2 regions of the Mycolicibacterium confluentis genome follow, and region 2 is predicted to be linked to the other one. Evidence: predicted binding sites of a transcription regulator. Region 2 holds the regulator's gene; the other holds the start of a gene.
The links. The regulator LexA, encoded in region 2, represses DNA repair genes until DNA is damaged. The targets are predictions, from matches to a motif close to CGAACANNTGTTCG.

Region 1: the regulator LexA is predicted to act here: its motif matches at 7,323-7,336, upstream of G6N34_RS19760 (HNH endonuclease signature motif containing protein).

Annotation. Positions count from the first base shown of each region.
Region 1 is NZ_AP022612.1:4,168,806-4,179,986, forward strand. Features, by position in the region: gene G6N34_RS19715 (GntR family transcriptional regulator) at 1-44, shown strand, start outside; gene fadD8 (fatty-acid--CoA ligase FadD8) at 87-1,709, shown strand; gene G6N34_RS19725 (class I SAM-dependent methyltransferase) at 1,815-2,441, opposite strand; gene G6N34_RS19730 (PIG-L deacetylase family protein) at 2,438-3,196, opposite strand; gene G6N34_RS19735 (acyl-CoA dehydrogenase family protein) at 3,193-4,137, opposite strand; gene G6N34_RS19740 (glycosyltransferase family 2 protein) at 4,134-4,847, opposite strand; gene G6N34_RS19745 (HAD family hydrolase) at 4,911-5,627, shown strand; gene G6N34_RS19750 (nitroreductase family deazaflavin-dependent oxidoreductase) at 5,624-6,082, shown strand; gene G6N34_RS19755 (1,4-dihydroxy-2-naphthoyl-CoA synthase) at 6,168-7,085, shown strand; gene G6N34_RS19760 (HNH endonuclease signature motif containing protein) at 7,340-8,749, shown strand; gene G6N34_RS19765 (SDR family oxidoreductase) at 8,934-9,779, shown strand; gene G6N34_RS19770 (VOC family protein) at 9,831-10,217, shown strand; gene G6N34_RS19775 (DUF3349 domain-containing protein) at 10,214-10,519, opposite strand; gene G6N34_RS19780 (hypothetical protein) at 10,527-10,811, opposite strand; gene G6N34_RS19785 (inorganic phosphate transporter) at 10,811-11,181, opposite strand, start outside.
Region 2 is NZ_AP022612.1:2,974,142-2,985,322, reverse strand. Features, by position in the region: gene G6N34_RS13860 (sunset domain-containing protein) at 1-1,854, shown strand, start outside; gene lexA (transcriptional repressor LexA) at 1,873-2,571, opposite strand; gene G6N34_RS13850 (LysM peptidoglycan-binding domain-containing protein) at 2,846-3,352, shown strand; gene nrdR (transcriptional regulator NrdR) at 3,489-3,947, shown strand; gene G6N34_RS13840 (PhzF family protein) at 3,978-4,673, opposite strand; gene G6N34_RS13835 (alpha/beta fold hydrolase) at 4,729-5,751, opposite strand; gene G6N34_RS13830 (proteasome assembly chaperone family protein) at 5,810-6,787, opposite strand; gene sthA (Si-specific NAD(P)(+) transhydrogenase) at 6,961-8,376, opposite strand; gene G6N34_RS13820 (DUF4192 domain-containing protein) at 8,545-9,654, shown strand; gene G6N34_RS13815 (iron-dependent transcriptional repressor DtxR) at 9,584-10,276, opposite strand; gene G6N34_RS13810 (sigma-70 family RNA polymerase sigma factor) at 10,423-11,181, opposite strand, start outside.

The DNA.
Region 1 (11,181 bases), 1.2 Mb from region 2:
CCGACCCCGCCGAGATCGAGGCCGTCTGGGCCGCGGCCAACTGACGGAGGTGTACTGGAAATGGAACACGTTCTAGTGTGGTTCGCATGAGTGACGAACTGCTGCGCCACCCTGTCCACTCCGGTCATCTGCTGATCGGTGCGCTGAAGCGGCACAAGGACAAGCCCGTGCTGCACCTCGGCGACACCACCCTGACCGGCGGTCAGATGGCCGAGAAGATCAGCCAGTACGTGCAGGCGTTCGAGGGCCTCGGCGCCGGATCCGGCGAAACCGCGGGCCTGCTGTCGCTCAACCGCCCCGAAGTCCTGATGATCACCAGCGCCGGCCAGACGCAGGGCTATCGCCGGCTCGCGCTGCACCCACTCGGCTCGCTCGACGACCACGCCTACGTGTTGTCGGACTCCGGCGCGACGTCGCTGATCATCGACCCCAACCCGGCCTTCACCGAGCGGGCGATCGGCCTGCTGGGCAAGGTCGGCACCCTCAAGCAGGTGTTGACCATCGGCCCCGTCCCGGCCGAACTCGCCACGGCGGCAGAGGGCGCCAACGTGACCGTTCTGGACCTCACGGCCGAGGCCGACAAGTACGCCCCGCGCCCGCTGGTGGCCGCCAATCTGTCGCCCGACCACGTCAACGGGTTGTCGTACACCGGTGGCACGACGGGCAAGCCCAAGGGCGTCATGATGACCACCCGGGCCACCACCACGATGACGACAATCCAACTCGCGGAATGGGAATGGCCCGAGAGCCCGCGCTTCCTGATGCTGACGCCGCTGTCGCATGCCGGCGCCGCGTACTTCCTGCCGACCCTGATCAAGGGCGGCGAGATGCACGTGATGGCGAAGTTCGACCCGGGTGCCGCGCTGAAGTACATCGAGGAGCACCGCATCACCGCGACGTTCGTGGTGCCCGCGATGCTCTATGCGCTGCTCGATCACCCCGACTCGCGCACGCGCGACCTGTCGTCGCTGGAGACCGTGTACTACGGCGCGTCCGCGATCAACCCCGTCCGCCTGGCCGAGGCCATCGACCGGTTCGGCCAGATCTTCGCGCAGAACTACGGGCAGTCCGAGGCCCCGATGGCGATCAGCTACCTGGCCAAGAAGGACCATGACGAGCAGCGCCTCACGTCGTGCGGTCGGCCCACGCTGTTCGCGCGGTGTGCACTGCTGGACGCCGACGGCAATCCCGTGCCGCAGGGCGAGGTCGGCGAGGTGTGCGTGTCCGGGCCGCTGCTGTCGGGCGGCTACTGGCAGCTTCCCGAGGAGACCGCGAAGACCTTCCGCGACGGTTGGCTGCGCACGGGCGATATGGCCCGCGAGGACTCCGACGGGTTCTGGTTCATCGTGGACCGGGTCAAGGACATGATCGTCACCGGCGGGTTCAACGTGTACCCGCGCGAGGTCGAGGACGTCATCGCCGAGCATCCCGCCGTCGCGCAGGTGTGCGTGGTGGGCACCCCTGACGACAAGTGGGGCGAGGCCGTCACGGCCGTGGTCGTGCTGCGGGAGGCCGCTCGCCACGACGAGGATTCGATCGCGACCATGACCGCCGAGATCCAGGCCGAGGTCAAGGACCGCAAGGGTTCGGTGCAGGCACCCAAGCAGGTCGTCGTCGTCGACGCGCTGCCGGTGACCGGCCTGGGCAAGCCGGACAAGAAGGCCGTGCGGGCAAGGTTCTGGGAGGGTGCGTCGCGCTCGGTGGGCTGATCCCCCGTCACCGCGTGTGCCAAATTGTGCGAAATTGTCGCTATTTCAAGTGATTTGCATGCCAAACCGCACACAAGTCGCGCCATTCTGCGATCACGGCACCGATCACCGGACCACGCCGGGAAGACCCTCCCGCATCGCCACCGAGGCACCCACCCCGGTGTCGAACACCTCGATGACGACATCGCGGTCGCAGTAGCGTCCGATCGACTTCAGTCCGTGCGTCGAGGCGATGATGTCGGTCGCGATGTCACCGGTCAGCGGGTAATCGATCACCTCGTGTCGCCAGTGCGCCGCGACCACCGTGGTACCGGGCATCAACCGTGCACACTCGCGGTTCAGCACCGCCGACAGCAGACCGGCGTTGAAGTAGTACGCGACCTCGGAGAGCACCACCAGATCGAACGCCCCCTGCGGCCAGGGCTGGTCCAGGGAGGCCTGCGCCAGCGTTACCTGATGGCGGCAGTTGAGTCGGCGCAACCGCTCGTCGGCCACCTGCAGGGCGCCTTCGGCCACGTCGATCGCGGTGACGTGGTCGCACCTCTCGACGAGGCGCTGGGTCAGGGTGCCGATGGAACAGCCCGGTTCGAAGGCGTGCCGGTACTGCCGGTTCGGCAGCATCGCGGTGGTGATCGCGTACTTGCGCTGTTCGTACCAACGCGTGGACAACTGCCAGGGGTCCTCTGCGGCCGCATAGATGCGATCGAAGTAGTGGTCGGGCAGCCTGCTCAACGGAACACGACCTCCCCCACTGCGAGCAGGCGGCGGAGCACGAAGGGTGGCACCACGGGTTCGACGCCGGGTGCGGGCGGTTCCATCTGACTGCGGAAACAGTTGATGGCATGGTGTTTCCGGCCCAGCGCCGAGCGGGTCACCGCCACCGATTGGGCCCTGTCCCACGGCACATCCGGGTCACCCGGGCTGGCCCAGTGCCACATCCACATCGGATACTCCAGGAGCGGGTTGCCTGCGCGGTGCGCGGCCGCGGCAGCGCTCGCACCGACCGCCTCGTGGTCGGGGTGTCCGTCCCCGCGCCACGTCGCCGCACACCACATCCCGGGGCGGTCCAGCAGGATCAGGGTGAGCAGTTCCGTCAGCGTGTCGGTGTGCTCGTCCAACCGGCCATCGGGAAAGCCCAGGTGAATCGGTTGCCGAACACCGAGAAGCCGTGCCGCTGCATTCATCTCGTTGCGGCGACGACCCTCGAGACGAATCCTGTCGAACGCCGACAGATCGCGGTAAGCGGCGCCGCCGTCACTGGCGGAGACCACGTCGACCTGGACACCGCGTTGGGTCAGGGTCGCGGCCAGGCCACCCACCCCCAACGTCTCGTCGTCGGGATGCGCTGCCACCACCACCAGTCCAGGGCAGTCCGCGAGGTCCAGTTCGGGCATCGGCGGCCTGGGCAACCACTGCGCAACCGGGGTGCCGCCCTCCGACAACGGCATGGCGGCAAAGCGCGCGCAGTTGCTGACCACCGACGTCATCGGTGCGTTCCCGCCAGGGCGCCGAGGGCCGCGAGGTCACGTTCGGCATGACTCTGTCGCACGTAGACGGACAGGTCTGCCACCCGACGGGCGTGTCGATCATCCGTGCACAGCGGAACCGGACCCAATGCCCGCGCCGTGCGCGTGATCGCCTCGTCCACCGCGGTCTCCGCGACCGCCCGGACCCGCCGGGCCAACATCTCACCGCGTCCAGCACGGTCGAAGGGGTCGGCGTCGATCTCTGCCGCCGCCATCGCGAGAACCGCCTCGGCGGCAGTCAGCGCCGCATCGACCGCGCCCAGATGCGCCAGCGCATGCTCGTCGGCGGCGCCCGACGCAACACTGTCGTACAGAGGTTGCGCGACGGCCTGCGCCCCGCCCAACCAACATGCCGCGACGCCGATGGCGCCGTGCCAGAAACCCGGACGATTCAGGTAGTCGCCGGGCTCACCCACGGGGACCGCCGGCGTGTTGGTGAACTGCACTGCGCGCGTGTCACTTCCGGCCATGCCGGGGTTCGCCCACGTGCTCGGCAGCGGGCGGACACTCTGGCCCGTCAACGTGACGGCGTACAGACCCCGTTGACCGTCGGCGTCGGCGGCCGTCACCAGCGCGTTGGTGCAGAACGACGCTCCCGAACACCACGCCTTGGTGCCGTTGAGAAGCGACGTGCCGTCGGACGTCGCCTCGGCGACCAGAGTCGCCTCGGGAGCCTCGGCCGCCCACACGCCCCACACTTCATTGAACTGCACCGGTTTTCCGCCGAGTTCGTGCAGAATCGCGACAGCATCGAGATGAGCTTCGGCAATCCGCGCCGCGGTGATGTCATCGCGGGCCATCTCGGTCAGAAGTCGCCAGCGCCGCGCGGTCGCCCCCGACGCGGGCAGTGGCAGGTCAAGCCGACCGATGTCGAGCCAATGCGAGATCACGCCCGCCGTCATACTGAATCCTTCACTCTCACAGGGGAACCGTCGGTCAGGTCACGCAGGTGCCTGGCGAATCCGCGGGGCGCGCGACCGGTGAGTCGCGACGAGGTGGCCACCGACAGACGTGTGTCGCGTCGGATCCGCAGGCTCGCGGCCTCGAACCTGTCCACCAGGTCGACGTCCTCCCCCGTCGGCAACGCGCGGAAACCGCCGACGTCCCAGTACGCATCGGCGCGAAAGCCCATGTTCGCGCCGTGGACGTGGCCGTGCCCGTCAGGGTGTCGGCGCGCGCGGTAGCGGGCCAGGTAACGCCGAACCACGTCGGGGGGCAGCCCGCGCCAGTTCGAGACCCGCACCACGCCCAGCACCATGTCGGCGTCGGCGCGCAGTTGCCGGACCAGCCAGTCCGGGTCGACCACGCTGTCGGCATCGGTGGTCGCAAACCAGGTGGGTCCACCTGGGTGAAGTTCGCGCGCGCGGTGAAAGCCCGCGGCCCGCGCGGCACCGACGTTTCCGACGTCCGTCATGACGACTTCGACCGCCGACCCGAATGAGGCCGCGGCCGCCTCCGTGCCGTCGTCGCAGTCGTCGAGCACCGCCACCACGGAGACCGGCAGGGAGGCCCGCGTAGCAGCGGTCAGGACCGCGCGCAGGCACAACGGCAGGTGCTCAGCTTCGTTGTGCGCTGGGATCACCACAGCGGCGCGTTGGTAGACCACCGACATGGCTGATAAGTAGCCGTTCGCGACGGTTTCCACACATTCCCCAGCGAGCGATGCGGTGGCACCATGGAGGTCGTGCAGTCCCTGCGACGTCTCAAAGCCGTTCTGTTCGACTTCTCCGGCACGCTGTTCCGCCTGGAGGAGAAGGACAGTTGGTTCGAGGGAATCAAGCTGCCGGGCCAGGCCGGCCGGCAGATCGACGGCCACGTTCAAGCCGAGTTGATGCGCAGGATGACCGCGCCGACCGGGCATATGGTCCCGATGGGACCCAACGAGCACTACGCCTGGACCAACCGCGACCTCGAGCCGGACCTGCACCGCGAGGCTTATCTGCACGTGCTGCGGGAGTCCGGCGTCACCGACCACCACGCCGAGTCGCTGTATCAGCGCCTGATCTCGCCGTCGTCGTGGACTCCGTACCTCGACACCGCAGACGTCCTGCGCAAGCTGTCGAAGGCCGGCATCCGGACCGCGGTGGTGTCCAACATCGCCTTCGACGTCCGCCCGGCGTTTGAGGGGATCGAGGCGACGGACCACGTCGATGAGTTCGTGCTGTCGTATGAGGTGGGCGCCGTCAAACCCGATCCGAAGATCTTCGCGACCGCGCTGCAGCGCCTTGAGGTCGAGCCCGCCGAGGCGATCATGGTCGGCGACAGCGAGGAGGCCGACGGCGGGGCGCAGGCGCTGGGGTGCGAGTTCGTGCTGGTCGATCCGCTGCCCGTCGCCGACAGGCCCGACGGGCTGCGGCGCGCACTGCTCCATCACGGCGTGGACGTTTCGTGAGTGAACGCATCCGGCCGCCGTGGTGGCTCAAGCCGCTGAACAAGGTCCTGATCGCCAGCATGCGCCTCGGTCTACCGACGTTCGGCAGAGAGATGCCAATGGTGCTGACGGTCGTCGGCCGCAAGTCCGGCAAGCCCCGCTCGACGCCGATCACACCGATGATCGTCGACGGGCAGCGCTACGTCGTCGGCGGATTCCCCGGAGCGGACTGGGTGCGCAACGCCCGCGCCAACCCCGTCGCCACCCTGACCAGGAATCGTCGAGACGAGCGCGTGCACATGACCGAGATGTCGGTCGAAGAGGCGCGGCCGCTGCTGCGACAGTTCCCCGTCCTGGTGCCCACGGGTGTGGAGTTCATGAAGAACGCGGGTCTGGTCAGCAGCGACGACGCACCCGAGGAGTACGAGGCCCTGGCCGGGCGGTGCGCGGTGTTCCGGTTCGATCCGCTGGAGTGAGGCCGCAACGGCTTCGATCCGCTGGATCGACGCCCCGACGATCCGCTGGAGTGAGGCCGCAACGGTCCGACTACGGTGTGATGTCGTGAGCGAGAACCCCTTCGATCCCAGTCTGTGGCGGCCGGTGGACGGGTTTGCCGATCTGATCGACATCACCTACCACCGCCACGTCGACAGCGCGGGCCGCCTGCAGCCGACCGTGCGCATCGCCTTCAACCGGCCCGAGGTGCGCAACGCGTTTCGCCCCGGCACGGTGGACGAGTTGTACCGCGCGCTGGATCACGCACGGATGTCCCCCGATGTGGGCGTCGTGCTGCTGACCGGCAATGGGCCGTCGCCCAAGGACGGCGGCTGGGCGTTCTGCTCGGGTGGGGATCAGCGCATCCGCGGGCGCACCGGGTATCAGTACGCCTCCGGCGATACGGCCGACACCGTCGACGTCGCGCGTGCCGGCCGCCTGCACATTCTTGAGGTCCAGCGCCTGATTCGGTTCATGCCGAAGCCCGTGATCTGCCTGGTGAACGGGTGGGCCGCCGGTGGCGGGCACTCGCTGCACGTGGTCTGCGACCTCACGCTGGCCAGCCGCGAGCATGCCCGGTTCAAGCAGACCGACGCCGACGTCGGCAGTTTCGACGGCGGTTACGGCAGTGCGTATCTGGCGCGACAGGTGGGCCAGAAGTTCGCGCGTGAGATCTTCTTCCTCGGCAAGGCCTACACCGCCGAGCAGATGCACCACATGGGTGCGGTGAACGAGGTCGTGGACCACGCCGACCTGGAGAACGTCGCGCTGGAGTGGGCGGCGGCGATCAACGGCAAATCGCCTCAGGCACAACGCATGTTGAAGTACGCGTTCAATCTGCTCGACGACGGTCTGGTCGGTCAGCAGTTGTTCGCGGGCGAAGCCACCCGGTTGGCCTACATGACCGATGAGGCCGTCGAGGGGCGCGACGCCTTCCTGGAGAAGCGCGACCCCGACTGGGATCCGTTCCCGCGGTACTTCTAGGGGTTGTGGAAGTTCGGCTGTCCGTCCGTTTCGGCAGCCTCGTGTCCGGTGACCCGTCGGCGCTGCATGCCGCCGGTGTCGTTCCGACACGCCAGCAACGCCGTTCAGGCGCCCTTGGTGCCCGCACAACGAACCTGCACCGCACGATGAGCAATCCATCGCGCCAGCGGAACCACTGAAATCCCTTCTGCCCCTTGGGTTTCTCCTGCCACATTTCGACGAATTTTGTCGGTAAGTCGAACTAGTGTTCGAATATGACTTCGGTGACCGACCTGCTCTCTGAGCTGGAGGCCACCCACGCCCAACTCGTCGCTGCGACCGTCGATGATCTCTCGGCAGAGCAGGTGCTCACGGTGATGGAACGCCTGCAGAAAATGAGCTGGGCCAGCGCGACGGTCGACCACAAACTCATCACCCAGTTGGAGGAACTCGGCCCCGAAGCATTGGGTGGGGACAAGGTCACCAAGGTCCTGACCCATCGGTTGCGAATCTCCGCCGAGGAAGCCCGCCAACGCGGCGCCGATGCCGAGGCGTTGGGTCCCCGGCGGGCGATGACCGGCGAGGTGCTGGACCCGGTCATGCCCAATGTGGCCGCGCAGGTGGCCGAGGGCCGGGTGGGGCCCGCACACGTGAAGAGCATCCGGGAGTTCTTCACAGCCCTGCCCGACCACGTCGACCTCAGCGCCCGAGTCGCGGCCGAGGAGTTGGCGGCCGGGCATGCCTCCACGCTGGGCGTGCCCGACTTCCGGGCCGCGTTGAACCGGATGCTGCTGTGGCTCGACCCCGACGGCTCCTTCAACGACGCCGACATCCAACGCCGCCGAGGGATCACCTTCGGTAAGCAGGGTGCTGACGGGCTCATCCGGGTCAGTGGACACCTCACCCCGGAAGCCTGGGCGGTCTGGGAACCGGTGATGGCGAAAAACGCCGCACCCGGGATGTGCAACCCCGACGACGAGGCACCGTGTGTCACCGGCAGGCCCTCAGAAGCGCAGATCAAGGCCGATCACCGCACCAAAGCTCAACGCCAGCACGACGCCCTGCTCGCCGGCGGCCGCATGATCCTGGCTTCGAAGAAACTCGGGAAACTCAACGGCCTGCCCGTCACCGTCATCGTCACCACAACCTTGAAAGAACTGCAGTCCGGGGCCGGGTTCGGGATCACCGGCGGCGGATCTCTGTTGCCGATGCGTGACCTGATCCGGATGGCCTCCCACGCCTTCCACTACCTGTCGGTGTTCGACGACGACGGGCAAGCCCTCTACCTGGGGCGGGCCAAGCGGATCGCCACCCCCGCCCAACGCCTGGTCCTGTTCTCCAAAGAACGCGGCTGCAGCGCCCCCGGATGCACCGCCTCGTTCTACCAATGCCAGGTCCATCACGCCGCCCAAGACTGGATCGAGGGCGGAGAAACCAACGTCAACGAACTCACGTTGGCCTGCGGGACCGACAACCGCAAAGTCGGACCCGACGGCTGGGCCACGCGGATCCGCGATGACGGCCGCTGCGAATGGATCCCACCACCACACCTCGACAACGGTGGACCACGGGTCAACGACCACCACCACCCCGAAAACCTCCTCAACCCCTACAAGGAGGACAACGAAGCGCGGCCCGGACCACCCCAGTCAGGTGCCGATGGCCCCGACCCCGACGGCGAGTGAGCCGTCGGGGTGACTGGGGGTGCGCACGGTCCGGATCACCGGCGCAGGTGCAGTCGACTGGCGTCGACGCCGGCCGCGAACGAGGGAGCCGGGGGCACGGGCGCAGCTGGCCTGGGACGGCGAAAGCTGAGGGGTGGGCAGGGACCACGGAGGCTGACAGGTGCGCGAATTAGAGTGCAGTGTCGTGAACCCCCTGCGCCGCCTGACGGACTCCCTGGCAATGGCCGGAATGCGTCCCCCGCTGAGCCTGCCCACCGGCACACGCATCGACCTGCGTGGGAAACGAGTGCTGCTGACGGGTGCGTCGTCGGGCATCGGGGCGGCCGCGGCCGAACAGTTCGCCAAGGCGGGCGCGTCGGTGATCCTGGTGGCCCGACGGCAGGAACTGCTCGACGAGGTCACGGCGCGGATCACGGAGAGCGGCGGCGAGGCGCGGGCCATCGCGTGCGACCTCACAGACCTGGAGGCCATCGACGCGCTCGCGGAAACCGTTGGCGCCGTGGATATTCTGATCAACAACGCGGGACGTTCGATCCGCAGGCCGATGGCCGAGTCGCTGGACCGCTGGCATGACGTCGAACGCACCATGACACTGAACTACTACGCACCACTGCGCCTCATCCGGGCATTCGCCCCAGGCATGATCGAGCGCGGCGACGGCCACATCATCAACGTCGCCACGTGGGGTGTGATGAACGAGGCCGCGCCACTGTTCGCGGTGTACAACGCCTCCAAGGCAGCTCTGTCGGCGGTCAGCCGAGTCATCGAAACGGAGTGGGCGCCCAAGGGCGTGCACTCCACCACGTTGTACTACCCGTTGGTCGCGACGCCGATGATCTCGCCGACCAAGGCCTACGACGGTCTGCCCGCGCTGACCGCCGAGGAGGCGGGTGAATGGATGATCCGCGCCGCACGCACCCGACCCGTGCGCATCGCTCCGCGGATGGCGGTCACGGCCCGCGCTGTCGACGTCGTCGCACCGGGTCTGCTGGCGAACATCATGAAACGACAAGGCATCCAACCGACCTGATCCCGGTGTGTCGCACGTGAATACGAGTGGTCACCCACAAGACTGACCCCCATGGAGATTCTGGCCAGTCGGGTGCTGCTCCGGCCGGCGGACTACGAGCGGTCGCTGGCCTTCTACCGCGACACGATCGGATTGGCGATCGCCCGTGAATACGGCGGCGGCACGGTGTTCTACGCGGGCCAGTCGCTGATCGAACTGGCCGGGCACGGCGGCCCACCGGCAGGCGCACCCCCGTTTCCCGGCGCGTTCTGGTTGCAGGTCCGTGACCTCTACGCCACGCAGGCCGAACTCCAAGCGCGAGGCGTAGAGATCGCCCGGGAGGCGCGACGCGAACCGTGGGGACTGCACGAGATGCATGTCGCCGATCCCGACGGCGTCGACCTGATCTTTGTGCAGGTGCCCGAGACGCATCCGCTGCGTCGCGACACCCGGGACTAACGCGCCGGCGCCGCCAACGGCCACCCGACGGACGCCAGTCGCGCCGCCACCTGGTGGATCTCCTCCGGGTTGGGCTCCTTCTCGGCAACCTCGCGAATGGCCTGCTCGATCTGTTCCGGCGTGACCGGATCCGCATCGCTCTGCAGCAGCACCACCCGCGCAGCGAGTTTGACCTCTTCTTCGGTGAGCGTGCGGGTCAACAGCGCCAGCAGCGGGAAGTAATCCTTGGTCGGGATGCCGTGCGGGTAACCGTCATGCAGCCAGTGCAGGACGTTGTCGAGAACGCTGGAGTTTTCAGACACGCAGACCTCACTTCTTGGGGACGAAGGGGAACAAGTCGACGTCGAAGTGATGAATGACCGTCGTGCGCGTGATCCACAGGATCGCCGCGACAATCACCAGTCCGACGAATGCGAACAACAACAGACCGAGGAATTTCAGCGCGGGGTTGGGTGCCCGCGTCGCGCCGTCCACGTCGACCTCACCGGACCCGGCCGAGTAGGACACCAAGCCCACCGCGAACAGCGCGGGCAGACCGGCACCCAGGACCAGGCCGACCAGGAGCACTCGGAAGATGCTGTCGAGGTAAGGCATCAGAGGGTCCCTGCCTTGGTGTCGTCACTGGACACCGACGACACAGTCGGGTCTGGAGTGAGGTCTGGCATCTGCGCGGGCACCACCGAATTGGTGGTGGCGTCCCAATCGGCGTTGACGTTGGTGTGGTCGACCTTCTGCTGCTGCGCGCGCCACCACATGTAGTAGGACAGGCCGACCAGGATGCTGAAGATCACCAGGTCCCCGATCAGCGGCGACGTGATGCCTGCGATGCCGTGCGAGAGCCAGAACGTCACCGCACCGACGAGACCGGCGGCGGGAAGCGTCACGAGCCATGCAACCGCCATGCGACCGGCGACGGCCCAGCGCACCTCGGCGCCCGGCTTGCCGACACCCGATCCCAGGATCG
Region 2 (11,181 bases):
ATCTTCTGGACGCCGGAGACCGGCGCCTGGGTGGTGCGCGGTGCGATCAATGCCGCGTGGGACAAGCTCGGTGGCTCGGCTGGCGTCCTCGGTGTCCCCATCGCCGACGAGACGTACACCGGCGACGTCATCTCGCAGCGGTTCACCGGTGGTCAACTGTCGTTCGACACCGGCACCAAGGTCTTCACGACCGAACCGGCCGACCTTGCCGGACAGCTTGTCGGCCTTGAGATCCCGTCCGACGCGGCGTCGGCGATCGCGACCGCCTGGCGTGCCGCCGGCGGGTCCTCAGGACCGCTCGGGGTCAAGGCCGGGGAGCAGTACGCCATCGGAGACGCTGGGGCCGGACAGAACTTCTCCGGCGGCAAGGTGTTCTACAGCCCGGAGACGGGCGCCCATGCCGTTTCGGGGGACATCCTGGCCAAGTACGAGTCGGCCGGTGGTCCCACCGGAGACTTCGGTCTTCCGGCCGGCGGTGAGGCCGACGGCGGGGTGCCGGACAGCCGGATCCAGGTCTTCTCCGCGCCGGACAATCCGACGATCTTCTGGACGCGGGAACACGGTGCTGTCATCGTGCGCGGCGCCATGAAGGCCGCGTGGGACAAGCTGGGCGGCGCCACGGGTGCGCTCGGCGTCCCCACTGGGGATCAGAACACCGAGGGCGGGATTGTCACGCAGAAGTTCAGCGGTGGCGAGCTCTCGTGGAACAGTCAGGACAACACCTTCACCTCCGATCCCGCGAACCTGGCGCAGTCGCTGGGCGGGCTCGAGATACCGGACGCACCCGTGCCGAGCGCCCCGCCCGCGGCCCCCGAAGGTGAGACGGACAGCGGAATCACCTGGCAGAGCTGGTGGCTGTGGTGGATCATCCCGGTCGCCCTGCTGCTGCTGGGTTCGGTGTACGCCTTGGTCGCGATGCGCAGGCGCCGGTCCGCGCAGCACGCCGACTACGACGACGAGGACGACGACGAGGACGAGGGCCCCGACGCCGGGTACGAGCCCGGCTACGACTCGGGGTACGAGCCCACGTACGAGAAGAGGTTCGGCGAGGCCCGCGACGACGAGAACGGTTGGTCGCGCCGCACGGACTTCGGCGAGCACGACGACGACGCCTACCTGCCGCCGGTGTCGCGGCCTGCGTGGGGCGAAGAGACCACGTCGCTGCCCCGCCTTGCACCACAGGCCGACGACGACGACGGTCTGTTCACTCATCGCGGCGCCCACGAGTCGGCCGACGCGGTCGAGGACGACGAGGACGATCTCGACGCCGACACCGCTCCGACCCGGGTCATCAATGTTGGTGACGATCAGGCCGGACGCCACGCCGCACACGATGTGGGCGACCAGTCCTGGTCCTCGCAGCCGGACGACGACGACGACTACCTGCCGGGTCCGGGCTCGCTGTTCGCGCCCGTCTACGGCGCGGCGCCGCCGCCCGCGCGCAGCTTCGAGGCGCCGCCCAGCCGGTACGTGTCGCAATACGAGCAGGACTATCAGCAGGACGTCAACGCCGGCTACCAGGAACCGGAACGCGGCTACCAGGAACCGGAACGCGGCTACCGGGAATCGGACTACGAGGAGCCGGACTACGGCGACCAGGGCCAGCGCGACGAGGACGCCGTGGTCGTGTCGGGCGAGGCCGAGGACGAACATGCGGAGGTGGCCGCACCGCCGGCCATCCATCTGCCGCTCGACGACCCGCATACGGCGCCAGAGGGCTATCCCGTGAAGGGCAGCATGCGAACGGGGCGCTACCACGTACCGGGATCACCCGGCTACGACGAGACGGTCGCCGAGATCTGGTTCGCCAGCCCGGAATTGGCTGAGGCGAACGGGTTCAGCCGCGCCGACTGACCGCGTTCAGACCGCGGCTCAGATCTTGCGGATGACGGTCACGACCTTGCCGAGAATGGCCGCGTCGTTGCCCGGGATCGGGTCGAACGCCGGGTTGTGGGGCATCAACCACACCTGACCCGCGGTGCGCTTGAAGGTCTTGACCGTGGCTTCGCCGTCGATCATCGCGGCCACGATGTCACCGTTGTCGGCGACATTCTGCTGGCGTATGACGACCCAGTCGCCGTCGCAGATCGCGGCGTCGATCATGGACTCGCCGACCACCTTCAGCAGGAACAGCGAACCCTCGCCGACGAGTTCACGCGGCAGCGGGAAGACATCCTCGACAGCCTCCTCGGCGAGGATGGGGCCGCCAGCCGCGATCCGTCCCAGCACGGGCACGAACGTGGGTTCCGGCAGGGCGTCGGATCCGGCCACGTCGGTCGCCACGGCGTGCGCAACATCATCAGCGCCACGGACGTCCACCGCGCGGGGGCGGTTCGGGTCACGGCGCAGATAGCCCTTGCGCTCAAGGGTGCGCAGTTGGTGGGCCACCGACGAGGTCGACGTCAGGCCCACCGCGTCGCCGATCTCGCGGATGCTCGGGGGATAGCCCCGTGTGGTCACCGAGGCCCGGATGACCTCGAGGATGGTCCGCTGCCGCTCGGTGAGAGCAGGGTCGAGCGCGCCTTCGCGACTGGTCGCGGGTGAACTGCTGCCGTTCTCGGTGTCAGCCATGCGTTCGAATGTAGTCCCGCAGGGGGCAAGAATCAAACATGTGTTCGAGGCGTGTCGCCATCTGTCCTGCTGGTGCCCCTGTGGCCGGTGATGTTGGTGTGGCGAGGACTCGTCGCGGCGGCCTGGAGCGATTTTTTGTCGGAGGCCCGTTCTATCGTTCGGCTACGGTTCGATCACATGTTCGGTTTCAGACTTCTAGTCGAACACATGATCGATTATATTCGAACACAGGAGCGAACGCATGGACCGCCCGCAGCGACCGAAAGGACCGGACATGACCCACACCAGCGTGTACCCGAGGACCGCATCGGCCTTCTGTGAAGACAGGTGGCCCGCCCCCCGGACGTCCCCGGGCGTCGACGCACCGCGGCGCCCTCGGAGCGGCAGCGGCGTCGCGGGACGGCCCGCACCGGCGCGACCGGCGGCCATCGCGCCGCGCTACCGCGGTACCGGAGTGCGGGTGTCGCGCGCTCCCCATGCCCGCACGCCCGGGCGCCGGATCACGCCGTTGACCCTGGTGGGCCTGGCCTTCACGGCCGCGCTGATCACGATGTGGCTCGGCGTGGTCGCGCAGTTCGGTGAGGCCGCGCACGCCTCGGCCCCGGTTCCGGATCGACTGGCAGTGGTGCAGGTCCGGTCGGGGGAGACGCTGGCCCACGTGGCCGCCCGGGTGGCGCCGGATGCCCCGGTGAACAGCGTGGTGGACCGCATCCGTGAACTCAACGAGCTCGAGTCCGGGGCGCTGGACGCCGGCCAGACGCTGATCGCGCCGGTCGCCTGACAGCCGTACGTTCGAATTCAGGTGGCGGACAGTCATGATCGTCGTGGACTTCGGTGCCCTGGCCGCTGAGCGGCGCACCCAGGTAGTCTCTGAGTCGTTGGGGTCATCCCACAGGCGGCACGACGAAGGAGCGGGCATGCACTGTCCTTTCTGCCGGAATCCTGACTCGCGTGTCGTGGACTCCCGGGAGACGGACGAAGGCCAGGCCATCCGTCGGCGCCGTTCCTGTCCGGAGTGTGGGCGCAGATTCACCACTGTCGAGACGGCCGTGCTCGCCGTCGTGAAACGCAGCGGGGTCACTGAACCGTTCAGTCGGGAGAAGGTGATCAGCGGCGTGCGCCGGGCCTGTCAGGGGCGCCAGGTGGACGATGACGCGCTCAACCTGCTCGCCCAGCAGGTCGAGGACGCGGTCCGGGCCGCAGGTCCTGAAGTTCCGAGCAACGAGGTTGGTCTCGCGATTCTGGGGCCGCTGCGGGAACTCGACGAGGTCGCCTACCTCAGGTTCGCCTCGGTGTACCGGTCTTTCACCTCGGCCGACGACTTCGAACGCGAAATCGAGGCCCTGCGTCAGCACCGCGGGGTCTCCGCGGGTTGACCCTGGCGTTCCTGCTGTCCTGGGGCAGTTTCAGTCGACGCGCCGAATGCCGTCGTTGACGGCGGCGCCGGCAACCTGCACCCAGCCCTCGGGCGACCACGTTGTCTCGATGCGCGAACCCTGGCCCTGCGTGATGCGCAGGTCCCGGCTGAGGTAGTCGGTGATGCGCACCGCCGCAGCGCCAGTGGCCTCGTCCTCGACGATGCCCAGATGTGGCGCGAACATCCGGGAGCGGATCTCCCCGGCATCCCGGTCGGTCCACGTCCACAGATAGTGCTCGACGTCGTCGGTGTAGTCGGCGGGATCGGCCGCCATCAGTTCGTCGACCGAGTCCAGATCATGGATCGCGAACTCAGGCGCCCATTCGGAGCGTGCGCTGATTGAGGTGAGCCTGTCAGGGCCGACGTCGTAGTTGACCTGAACGATCCCGGCTGCGGTCTGCAGCGTGTGCACGGGTGTCCCGATCTCCTTGAGCCACCACGATGCACCCACGGTCGGGTGGCCCGCGAACGGCAATTCGGTTGTCGGCGTGAAGATCTGCACCTGTGCCGTCGCCGCGCCGGCAGCCGGGATGTGGACGTAAATGGTTTCGCTGTAACCTAATTCAGCGGCAAGGGCCTGCCGGTCCTCGGGCGCGACGGTCCTCGCGTCGACCACGCCGAGTGGGTTGCCGTAGTTGCCGTCTGAGTCGGTGAACACCCGAAGCACCGTGACGTCGATACCCATGTCCCGACTGTACTGGGCAGTGACGCGGATTTGGTCTGGATCCTCGGCGACGGTCTCAGGTCGCCGAACGCTCGTCGTGACCCATCGCGTCGAGGACTGCGACCTTGGTGTCGGACGTGCCGGTGAGGGTGGATTCGGTGATCCCGGACCGCAGGAGTTCCCGCAGTGCGGCCTGGTCGTATTCGGCCGGTGCGGTGGTGTCGATGAAGCGCTCGACGACCTCGACGAAGCGGTCGGGGTCGTCGTGGAACGGAAAGTGGCCTGAGCGTGGGAAGATCTCGAGTTGTGAGCCGGGCATGGCGGCGTGCGCCATGCGGGCATGGGCCACCGGGATGACGACATCCTGGTCACCCCAGATGAGTTGCACAGGAACCGATTCCGTCAAATAACACCGGTCGAGCATCGTCACCACCTGGCCACGCCAGTCAACAACGGCACGCAGGGTGCGGGTGAAGGCCGACGATGCGGTCGGTTCGGGCAGGTCGCGCAGGATGCGCAGCACATCGGGCAGGTCGCGCCCGACACGAGTGGATCCGAGCACCGCGCCCGCGGCCTTGCCGAATGCCTGCAGCGCGGGCAGCACCATCGGCAGTCGCAGCAGTCCCAGCGCCTCGCCGCCCAACGGCAGGGAGGCCATCCGCAGCGCCACGTTGACGTCCTTGGTCACACCGCCTGCCCCGACCAGGATGAGACGCTCCAACAACTGCGGGAACTGATAGGCGAACTGCATGGCGACTCCGCCGCCGAGGGAATGACCGATGACCGTGACGCGCTCGATGTCGAGCACGCTGAGTAGGTCGCGCATGCCGTTGGCGTAGGCCGCCACCGAATAGTCGGCTCGCGGCTTGTCGGACTGCCCGTGGCCCAGGAGGTCGGGCGCGATCACCGTGAATCGTTGGGCGAGCTTGGCGTGCACGGTGTCCCACGTCGTCGAGTTGTCGCCGATGCCATGGATCAGCAGCAGGGCGGGACCCGTTCCGGCGATCCGGAACGCCCGCCGGTAGCCGTGGATCGTGCGGTATTCGAGCGTGGGGGAGAGCTCGCGCACCGACCGGAGGTTCGGCTTCTGTGGGCTCATAACGCCAACCTCGTCGTCGGGCCCGGTGGGGCGTTGTCTCTACGGCCCGCCGTCGTGTTTACAGCGTGCCGTCGTCGTCCCGGAACGGATCCCGATTCTTCTCACCCGCCTGCTGGGCGAGGAAGCGCTCGAACTCAGCTCCGAGTTCGTCCCCGCTTGGCAGGTCCTCGTCGTGAGCCAGCAAAGATCGATTCTCTTGGGCGGCGACGAAAGCATCGTACTGACGCTCCAGCGCGCTCACCACTTGAGCGACCTCCGCACTGGCCTCGACCTGTTCATCGATTTTGGTGCGGACGTCGGCCGCCGCCGCCGTGAGCGCCGCGGTGGGCAGGTCAAGCGACGCGCTGCGGGCAACTTCCTCGAGCAGCGCCTGCGCTGCGGCCGGGTAGTCGGTCTGCGCCAGGTAGTGCGGCACGTGGACCGTGAACCCGACGACTTCGTGGCCGTGCTGGGCGAGGCGGTACTCGAGCAGGCTTGAGGCGCTTCCGGGCACCTGGACCTCGCCGACCCAGGGCGTGTGCTCGGTGATCAGATCGCCGTTGTTGCTGTGCGCGGTCATCGTGATCGGCCGGGTGTGCGGCACCGCCATCGGAATGGCGCCCAGCCCGATGGTGCGCCGCACGTCGAGGCGTTCGGCGAGAAGTCGGACCGCAGTGATGAACCGCTCCCACTTGAGATCGGGCTCCAGTCCCGCCAACAGCAGGAATGGCGTCCCGGACTCGTCGTGCAGCGCGAACAGCGAGAGTTCGGGATCCTCGTAGTCGGAGAAGTGATCGGTCTTGAACGTCATCAGCGGGCGGCGCGACCGGTAGTCGAGAAGTTCGTCGATCGCAAACGACGCCACGAGTTCGGTGTCGAGGTGATCCTTGAGGTGCTTGGCCGCCAGCCGAATCGCGTGGCCCGCATCGGAGAAGCCCTCAAGGGCGTGGATCAGCACCGGCCCCTGGCCCTCGTTGTTGACCAGTTGCGGCGCGGGGAACTCCAACTCGTACATACCGGTCTGCTCGGGTTGGTTCGGACCTGGTACGTGCGCCATTGTTCGCCTCCTCGTCACTGCCTGAACGCTGCGTGGTCATTCAGGGTTCAAGTGTCCCTCACATTGTCGGACGTGCCAGCGGCGGCACGGCCTCACAGCGGTGCAACGCCTCCGCTGGTGGCGAAAATCCCTGGTCGGGCGTAATTTCGCCCACCGATGAATAGGAGGTGACGTCAACTCCGGTACAACTGCAGGGCCCGCAGCTTGTTCATCACATCCAACGCGGCGACCTTGTACGCCTCGGAGAAGGTCGGGTAGTTGAAGACCGCGTCGACGAGGTACTCGATCGTCCCGCCGCATCCCATGACGGCCTGGCCGATGTGCACCATCTCCGTCGCGTTCGTGCCGAAGATGTGCACGCCGAGCAGTCGCAGGTCGTCGGTGGACACCAGCAGCTTGAGCATGCCGTAGGAGTCGCCGGCGATCTGCCCGCGCGCGAGTTCGCGATACCGGGAGACACCGACCTCATAAGGCACGGCGTTCCTCGTCAGGTCCACCTCCGTGGCGCCCACGTAGGACACCTCGGGAATGGAGTAGATGCCGATCGGCTGCAGTTCCATCATGCCTTTGGTCGGTTCGCCGAATGCGTGATACGCCGCGAGCCTGCCCTGTTCCATCGACGTCGCGGCCAGTGCGGGGAATCCGATGACGTCGCCGACGGCGTAGATGTGGTCGACCTTGGTGGTGAAGTTGTCGTCGACGTGGATCCGCCCGCGCGCGTCGGCCTCCAGGCCCGCCTTGGCGAGGTCGAGGTGATCGGTCTGCCCCTGTCGGCCCGCCGAGTACATGACGGTCTCGGCCGGAATCTGCTTACCGCTGGCCAATGTCGTGACGGTGCCCGCGGCCCCGACGTCGACCGCGGTGACCTCCTCGCCGAATCGGAACGTCACGGCGAGGTCCCGCAGGTGGAAGCGCAGGGCCTCGATGATCTCCGGATCGCAGAACTCGAGCATCGAATTCCGCTTCTCCACGACGGTGACCTTGGTGCCGAGGGCGGCGAACATCGAGGCGTACTCGATGCCGATGACCCCGGCGCCGACCACGACCATCGACGTCGGCAGCGTCTTGAGGTCCAGGATGCCGTCAGAGTCCAGGACCCGGTGCTCGTCGAACTCCACACCGGCCGGGCGTGCCGGCTTGGTGCCGGTGGCCAGGACGATGTATCGGCCGCGGACCGTGATCCGCTCGGCGCGGCTGGGATCGTCGACGGAGATCGTGTGCTCGTCTTCGAATCGGCCGTGCCCCGTGTACAACTCGACGCGGTTGCGCAGCAGCTGTGAGCGCACCACCTCGATCTCCTTGCCGATCACGTGCTGGGTGCGGGCCAGCAGGTCGGCCGGGGTGATCTTCTCCTTGACCCGGTAGCTCGCGCCGTAGAGCTCACGCTGGGTCATGCCCGTCAGGTAGACGACGGCCTCGCGGAGTGTCTTCGACGGGATCGTGCCGGTGTTGACGCACACGCCGCCGAGCATCGTGCCGCGCTCGACGACGGCCACAGACTTGCCGAGTTTGGCCGCGGCGATGGCGGCGCGCTGCCCACCCGGTCCCGAACCGATGACGACGAGGTCGTACTCCTGCATCGAGCCCATACCCGCGTGTTTACGCCGGGAAATGGCGTCGAACGTGCCGGCGACGTCAACTCCGCGTGAACATTTCGCACCCGCCCGGTGTCCACAGTTGCGAGTTCGTCCACAGGTCACCTCCGATCCGCCGCCGTTGGACGCGTGCTGACGGTGTCCATTGGGACGGTCGAGCACATGACACCTCGCCGCGACTTCAACCTCACCCATCCCGGTTCGCTGATCGCCGCCATTCCGGCGGTGCTCGGCTTCGTCCCCGAACGCTCGCTGGTCATCGTCGGCATCGACCGCGGAGAGATGGGCGCCGTGCTGCGCATCGACCTCTCCGACGCACTCGCAGGCGGAGTGGGCCACCTCGTGGAGGTCGTGGCCTCCAGCGGGGCTGATGCGGCCATCGCGGTCATCGTGGACGACGCGGGGTCGGACTGCGCGTCGTGTGGCCAGGACTATGCGGGCCTGTGTGCCGCGCTGGACGATCGCCTCGACGCCGTCGACATGACGCTCATCGACGCGCACGTCGTCGACAGGATCGCGGCAGGCGGCCGGTGGCACTGCGCCGACGGCTGTGGGGCCGGCGGTGCCGTCGACGATCCGGCCGCCTCGCCGCTGTCGATGGCTGCCGTGCTCGACGGGCGCCGGCTGTACGCCAACCGCGACGAGCTCGAGTCGGTCATCGCCACGGACCTCGACCGCGACGCCGCCGGCATCGCGCGGGCTGTGCAGGAGCTGGACGATGGACCGCGCCTCGGCGATCAGGACGGCAGGGGCGTTCAGCGCAAGGCCGTCCGGGGAATCATCGCGGCGGCCCGCAGGGTTGCGCGGGGGAAGACCCTGAGCGATCCGGAGGTGGCCAGGCTGGCGTACGACCTGACCGACCTGACTGTCCGCGATGCGGCGTACGCCCTGGCGGTCGGTTCGTCGGCGGATGCGGCCGAGCAGTTGTGGGTGTACCTCGCGCGAGTCCTGCCGCCGCCGTGGCGCGCGGAGGCGCTGACGTTCGTCGGGTTCTTCGCCTACGCCCGCGGAGATGGGCCGCTGGCCGGTGTCGCGTTGAGTGCCGCACTGGGCATCGATCCAGCGCACCGCATGGCCGGCATGCTCGACAGTGCGCTGCAGGCCGGAATGCGGCCCGACAAGATCCGCGATCTGGCGACGACGGGGGCCGGCCTCGCACGCGACCTCGGCATCACCCTGCCGGGTGAGCGAGGCCAGGATGTCAGACCTTCTCGACCTTCACGGCGTGCGCCATCTCGTGCGGCAGGTCGACGTTCTCGTGGCCGGGAATGACGATGGTCACCCCGCCCGCAGGGCTGATCTCCGCCGTGACACGGGCGTTGGGCACCACACCGGCATCCTTGAGCCTGCTGATCAGACCCGTGTCACCCTGCACGTGCTCGGTGAGTTGGCGCACCACGACGGCCACCGGCGACCCGGCGGGCAGTTCGGTGAGGCGCACCAGGTTGTAGTCCTCGAACCCGCCGATCGAGCCGATCCCGAGTTCCGACAGGCCCGGAATGGGGTTGCCGAACGGTGACACCGTGGGATTGTCGAGGACGGCCACGAGGCGCCGTTCGACGTTCTCGCTCATGACGTGTTCCCACTTGCACGCCTCGGCGTGCACGTCCTCCCACGGCAGGCCGATCACATCGACCAACAGGCGCTCGGCCAGGCGGTGCTTGCGCATGACCGCGACAGCCAACGCGCGGCCCTTCTCGGTGAGTTCGAGGTGACGATCGCCCGCGACATGCAGCAGCCCGTCGCGCTCCATGCGCGACACGGTTTGGCTGACGGTGGGTCCGCTCTGCTCCAACCGCTCGGCGATGCGCGCGCGCAGCGGAACCACGCCCTCTTCCTCGAGGTCGTAGATCGTGCGCAAATACATTTCAGTGGTATCGACCAGGTCGTTCATCTGCCACCCTCCGTCCGCGCCATTCTACTTGGCCAATGGCACTGTCGGCCCGCTCGCGTCGGCGCGGCGTCGCTCACACGGGCGCTGCTCACAGCAGTGTGCCCGCCGAAGGATCGGCGGGCACACTGATTGAGGCAGGTCGGTCGTCAGCTTGCGTAGGAGCGCAGGCGGTCGGCGCGCTCACCGTGGCGCAGCTTCGCCATCACCTCGCGCTCGATCTGCCGGACGCGTTCACGCGACAGGCCGAACAGCTTTCCGATCTGGTCGAGCGTGCGTGGCTGGCCGTCGTCGAGACCGAACCGCAGCCGGATTACCTGCTGCTCACGCTCGTCCAGTGTGGCCAGCACGTGCCGGATGTCGGTGTGCAGAAGTTCGGCGATGACCGCGTTCTCGGCCGAGAGCGCCTCAGAGTCCTCGATGAAGTCCCCCAGCGGGGCCTCCTCGTCCGAACCGACCGGCATGTCCAGGCTCACCGGATCACGGCTGTGCTCGAGCAGGTCGTTGATCTTCTCCACGGGGATGCCCGACTCTTCGGCCAACTCCTCGTCGCTGGCCTCGCGGCCCAGCTGCTGATGCATCTCGCGCTTGATCCGCGCGAGCTTGTTGACCTGTTCGACCAGGTGCACCGGCAGACGGATGGTGCGGCTCTGATCAGCCATGCCGCGGGTGATGGCCTGCCGGATCCACCAGGTGGCATACGTGGAGAACTTGAAGCCCTTGGCGTAGTCGAACTTCTCCATCGCGCGGATGAGGCCGAGGTTGCCCTCCTGGATCAGGTCGAGCAGCGGCATTCCGCGGCCGGTGTACCGCTTGGCCAGCGACACCACCAGGCGCAGGTTCGCCTCCAGGAGGTGGCTGCGCGCAGCCTGACCGTCACGCACCACTGCCATCAGATCGCGCTTGCG